2 regions of the Anaeromicrobium sediminis genome follow, and region 2 is predicted to be linked to the other one. Evidence: riboswitches for the same ligand, from Rfam matches in the RefSeq annotation. Region 2 holds a riboswitch; the other holds the start of a gene.
What was found. Region 2 has a riboswitch for glycine ahead of gcvT (glycine cleavage system aminomethyltransferase GcvT). Riboswitches for the same ligand answer to the same signal wherever they lie in the genome.

Region 1 (3,217 bases), on a different contig from region 2:
TAAATAAAGAAATATTAAACATGGCAAATATAGTGTTAGAAAGTTATGAGTTATCTATAAAAGCATTCTTTGAGGGTAGTGAAAAAATTGCTAAAGAAGCCTTTAAGCTTGAAAAGATTATAAATAATATGGAAAGATCCATAGGAGAATATTTAGTTAAATTATCAAATACATCCCTATCAGCGAGACAACATGAAATTGTAGATGGAATGTTTAATACTATAAACGATATTGAAAGAGTTGGAGATCATGCAGATAACATTGCAGAATTGGCCGTATATAAGAAAGACAATAAATTAGTATTTAGTGATAAAGGTATCAAGGAATTAGAAGAGATGCACGAGAGAGTTCTAAAGTCTTATAAGGAATCTATTTTAGCCCTAGAAACAGCTGACTTAAATACAGCAAGAAGAATATTAGAACGAGAAGGCGAAATAGATCATATGGAAAAATCATTAAGAGCTAGCCACATTGGTAGACTTAATAGACAAGAATGTACTACATCTTCTGGAGTTATATTCCTAGATATTATAAGCAATTTAGAAAGAATAGGAGATCATACAGCTAAGATTGCCTTTGCCGTATTAGATTTTCCAGATAGATAATATAAAATAGGTGTAATAGGGGTTAGGACCCTTATTACACTTTTTTAATTAGAATATTAAAATTTTAACATACTAAATAAAAAATGTTGTAAAAGACAAATCCTAATAATAAGATTATCTATAAGTAGGTACAAAATGAAAGGAGCATATTTCATGAAGATAAAAATAATAACAGATAGTTTGTCTGACATTCCCAAAGAAGTAGCCCAAAAATATGATATATGTGTATTACCCCTTAAAGTAAGATTTGGAGAAGTAGAATATGAAGATCAGGTGACAATAACTATAGATGAATTTTTTGAAAAGTTGGAAAAAAGTACAGAACTTCCTAAAACAGCGCAAGTTATACCTAGTGCATATATTGAAAAAATAGAAAAATATTTAAGTGAAGGTTATGAAATCATAATTATAAATGGATCCTCAAAGGTAAGTGGAACTCATCAATCGGCCTTAATAGCTAAGGATGCAACAGATCCAGAGAAAGTTCATGTGATAGATACTCTATCACTATCCTATGGATGTGGAATGATGGCTGTAGAGGCAGCTAGAATGGCTAAAGAAGGTAAAACAAAAGAAGAAATAATTGAAAAAATTAATAGTATGATAGATAGGGTGGAAGTATTATTTTCTGTAGAAACTCTAGAATATCTAAAAAAAGGTGGAAGATTAAGTCCTGCTAAAGCCATGATAGGAAATTTATTAAATTTAAAACCCATATTACATATTGAGGGTGGAGAAATAGAAGTTATGGATAAAGTAAGGGGTAGTAAAAAAATAATAAGGAAAATGATAGATATGTGTAGAAGTATGTCGCTTGATGGAAAAATAGGTTCAATTACCCTGATACATGGTAAAAATGAAAAAAGTTTCGAAAAAATGAAGGAAGAAGTGAGAGAAGAGTTAAAACCTGTGGAAATCCTTGAAAGTCGCATAGGGCCTACAATAGGCACGCATACTGGACCAAGCCTAATCGGGATTATATTTTTAAAGTAAAAAAAACTTGCATACTTGCATAAAAAAGATATTGATAAATTTTAAACTTTGTTCTATAATGAAATTGTGATAAGGACATAGAAAAAATTGTATAAAAAAATCGATTTCTGATTGATGGGTGTGGGAGAGAACTAAAATTAGTCGCCGAAGGGACAAACAAACTATGTTATTGCCAACTGGTTTGTGAATTTTTCAGGCAAAAGGACCGTACTCTGACAGAACTCTGGAAAGCTTTTTAAATAAAAAGCACCGAAGGAGCAATCCCCTATGGGGAGAATCTCTCAGGTTTACGACAGAGAAGCGTGGCATAATTATTTGCCATGCTTTTATTTTATTCAAAAGTGTCATAAAATAAAAATGATTGTGACTTTTTAGAAAGTTGGAGGATGAGATGAAAAGAATATTAGTGACGAATAACCCAAAAGTGAATGAAGAATTTTCCAAGGAAATAGATACTATTTACATGAAGGAAAAGGATTTCATTAAAGTACTAGAATTAGTTAGAGATAAGATTCATGGGGGACATAAGTTGCTTACACATCCACTATCATCAAGTATTAAACCAAATGAAACTCCTTATAAATCTGTATTGATTTCAAAAGAAGTGGCTAAACTAGATATGGAATCCTTAATGATTATAGAGAATTCATTAGAAAGTGCTAAAAAATTAATAAATGATAGGAAAACTCCTAATTGGACAGAAAGTATTTTAGAAGATTTTCAAGTCATTGATTTGTCAATAATAAAGAGTGCTATATAGTAAGAAAAAAGTAAAGTTTAAGGAGGATTAAAATGCAAAACTTATATGATGTGGTAATAGTAGGAGCAGGACCAGCTGGATTAGCTGCTGGGCTTTATGCATCAAGAGCAAAGTTAAAAACATTAATTCTTGAAAAGGGTAAAGTTGGAGGACAAATAGTTACTACAAATGAAGTAGCTAACTATCCAGGATCAATTGCAGATGCAACAGGACCTAGCTTAATTGCAAGAATGGTAGAGCAAGCAGAAGAATTTGGAGCAGAGAAGAAAATTGATTCAATAGTAGATGTAGATTTCACTGGAAAAGTTAAAGTTTTAAAAGGTGAAAAAGAAGAGTACCATGCAAAGGCAGTAATCATTGCAACTGGAGCACAACCAAGAAAGATTGGATGCAAAGGTGAAGTAGAATTAACAGGTAAGGGAGTTTCTTACTGTGCAACTTGTGATGCTGACTTCTTTACAGACTTAGAAGTATTCGTAATCGGTGGAGGAGACTCTGCAGTAGAAGAAGCAATGTACTTAACTAAATTTGCTAGAAAAGTAACAATTGTACATAGAAGAGATGAATTAAGAGCTGCTAAGTCAATTCAAGAAAAAGCATTTAAGAATGATAAAATGGAGTTTATGTGGGATACTACTGTAGATGAGATTAAAGGTGATGGAATTATTGAGTCTATAGTATTCAAAAACACTAAAACTGGTGAATTAACTGAGTATGAAGCACACGAAGATGATGGTACATTTGGAGTATTCCCATTCATTGGATTCTTACCTATAAGTGAATTATATAAAGGTAAAGTTAAGATGAACGAAGGTGGATACATTATGACAGATGATGATATGAACACAGACGTTGATGG
Region 2 (3,217 bases):
TACAGGGAATGACAGGAGTACATGGAGAACTTATAAGCTTTATGCTAATGAGGGCTTATTATAATAGTATAAAAGAATTTAAAAGGACTAAAATAATAGTTTCTCATGTGGACTATAAAAATAGCAAGTCCATATTGTGTTTAGCCGGATATGAAGTTGTAAAAGTACAACTAGATGAAGAAGGAAGTATATGTATAGATTCCTTAAAAGAGTTATTAGATGATAAAATAGCTGCTATTATGCTTACCAATTCAATTGCGTTAGATTTAAAAAAGGCAAAAGAAATAGAAGAATTAGTTCACAATATAGGTGGATTAATACTTTATAATGGATGGAATATTAATTCGATTGATGAAATTATGGATTTCTCCTATGGACATATTGACATGATTCACTTTGATTTAAATAGGGCTTTTGGAAATTATTATGATTCTGGATGTGGCGCTATAGGGGTGAAGGAACATTTGGTTAAATTCTTGCCTATACCAATTGTTCACAAGGCTAATGATAAGTATATATTAGATTATGATAGGCCAGAGTCTATAGGTAAGATAAAAGGCTTTTATGGTAATTATAGAATGATTTTAAGGGCCTATACTCATATGTTGGCTAGGGGAATGAAGTAGAGAAATTATAAAAAACACAAAAGTGTCAAAAAAACTACTAACTAGGTAAATGAAATGAGAAAAAATGAAAATTATGCCTATAAAATAGAGAAAACCACATAAAATGGTATTAGAAAAAATATGGGCCACATAAGACTTTAATAGGATAAAGCCTAGTTATTACAATTAGTTCATGGAAATGGATTCTTATTTTCCTGACTATATTTGTAATAACTTCTAGAAGTTTCAAATGTGTTAAGTTAATATCAATTGTTGAAATATTCAGAAAAGTACTGTAATATAAATACAAATAATAAAATATGATTATCCAAATGAGGATAGCGTGAGATATCTTTAAAGATAGCCGAAGAAGCAATGTGGAAAAAGCCAAATTTTCACAGAAACTTTCAGGCAAAAGGATCGTTATCTGATGGGTCTCTGGAAAGTTGGATAGTTTCCACGCCGAAGGGGAAATACACCATAGGGTGTAGAAGCTCTCAGGTAAAAAAGGACAGAGGGATATGGAGGCATTAAAAATTGTCATGCCTTTATATCTCTCTTTTTAATTTCAAAAATATAAACAAGACTACATGTTATGCATAGAAGATGAGAATCATATTTAGTGTGATAAAAGAATTATTTAAGGAGGGGAAACGAAATGTCAAATCTTAAAAGAACGGCTCTTTTCAATGCCCATGGAAAGCACGGAGGAAAGATAATAGACTTCTCAGGATGGGAACTTCCAGTCCAATATGAGGGCATCACTCCAGAGCACGAAGCTACTAGAAATAAGGCTGGTCTATTTGATGTATCTCATATGGGAGAAGTGGAAGTTAAGGGTAAGGATGCCTTTAAATTCGTACAAAATTTAGTGACTAATGATGTATCTGCCCTTGAGGATAATCAGGTATTATATACATTTATGTGCTATGAAGACGGTGGAGTGGTAGATGATTTATTAGTATATAGATTTAATGAAGAACATTTTTTCCTTGTAATAAATGCTAGTAACGTGGATAAGGATTTTGACTGGATGAAGAAGAACTCAGATGGATATGATATAGATGTTGTGAATATATCAGAGGCGTTATCTCAATTGGCCATACAAGGACCTCATGCTCAAGAAATACTACAAAAACTAACAGATACAGATTTGACCGAGATAAAGTTTTTCTACTGTAAGAGAAATGTGAATGTGGCCGGAGCTAGCTGTTTGGTTTCAAGAACTGGATATACGGGAGAAGATGGTTTTGAAATATACCTAGACCATGACAATGCAGAAATGGTTTGGGAAAAACTTATGGAAGAGGGAAAAGATCTAGGGCTAAGACCAGTGGGTCTAGGAGCTAGGGACACTTTAAGATTTGAAGCTACATTACCCCTTTATGGGAATGAATTGACTAAGGATATAACTCCATTAGAAGCGGGCCTTGGATTCTTTGTAAAGTTAGACACAGACGATTTTATAGGAAAGGAAGCTTTGGTTAAGCAGAAGGCAGAAGGATTAAAGAGAAAAATAGTAGGTTTTGAAATGTTAGATAAGGGAATTCCTAGACATGGTTATGAAGTATGGGCAGATGGAAAAGAAATAGGATTTGTAACTACTGGATATGCTGCTCCTACAGTTAAGAAGAATATAGGATTTGCCATGGTTCCTATAGAGTATTCAAAACTAGGTACACCTATTGAAATAAAGGTGAGAAAAAGAATTTTAAAGGCTCAAGTGGTAAGTAAGAGATTTTACACTAAGAACTATAAGAAATAAAAGCTAAGATAGGTTTAAAAAACTATATTAGCTCAATAAAATTAAGAAAATTAAAAACAATCTAAATATGGATGTTGTTATGGACTATTATATTTAGAAAAAGTTATTAAGGAGGAATTTATTGTGAAAATAGTAGAAGGAATTTATTATTCAAAGGATCATGAGTGGATTAAGGTAGAGGGAAATGAAGCTTCTATAGGAATTACAGATTATGCTCAACATGCCCTAGGGGAAATCGTTTATGTGGAAATGCCTGAGGTTGATGATGAATTAAATGCTGGAGATGTATTTGGTGTTATTGAATCTGTTAAGGCTGCATCCGATTCTTACATGCCTGTGTCAGGAAAGATTACAGGAATAAATGAAGAATTAGAAGATTCACCGGAACTTTTAAATAATAGTCCTTATGAAAGCTGGATATTAAAGGTTGAAATCAGCGATTTATCAGAATTAGACAGTTTAATGGATCATGAAGACTATAAGGCATTTTGTGAAAGTGAAAGCCATTAAAAATTAGTTTCTATAAAGTATGGAGGAGGTAGCCTATGCATAGATATATTGCTAATACAGAAGCAGATAGAAAATATATGCTAAACGAAATAAATGCAGAATCTATAGATGATTTATTTAGTGATATTCCAGAAGAACTTAAGTTAGGTAGGGAGCTCAACTTAAAAGAGGGAATGTCAGAGATAGAAATCTTTAATCATATGAACGAAATTGCAAGTAAAAATAAGAGTATAAATGATTTAACATGCTTTTTAGGAGCAGGAGCATATGATCATTATATTCCTACTATTATAAAACACATGGTTTTAAGATCTGAGTTCTTCACTGCTTATACACC

Region 1: linked by a shared signal. The riboswitch ahead of CCE28_RS04435 (GrdX family protein) and the one ahead of gcvT (glycine cleavage system aminomethyltransferase GcvT) in region 2 are both predicted to bind glycine.

What each region holds. Positions count from the first base shown of each region.
Region 1 is NZ_NIBG01000002.1:327,748-330,964, forward strand. It holds gene CCE28_RS04425 (Na/Pi cotransporter family protein) at 1-605, shown strand, start outside; gene CCE28_RS04430 (DegV family protein) at 759-1,598, shown strand; glycine riboswitch at 1,710-1,816, shown strand; gene CCE28_RS04435 (GrdX family protein) at 1,990-2,358, shown strand; gene trxB (thioredoxin-disulfide reductase) at 2,391-3,217, shown strand, end outside.
Region 2 is NZ_NIBG01000023.1:6,494-9,710, forward strand. It holds gene CCE28_RS18020 (PLP-dependent aminotransferase family protein) at 1-626, shown strand, start outside; glycine riboswitch at 938-1,038, shown strand; glycine riboswitch at 1,042-1,122, shown strand; gene gcvT (glycine cleavage system aminomethyltransferase GcvT) at 1,264-2,370, shown strand; gene gcvH (glycine cleavage system protein GcvH) at 2,494-2,880, shown strand; gene gcvPA (aminomethyl-transferring glycine dehydrogenase subunit GcvPA) at 2,916-3,217, shown strand, end outside.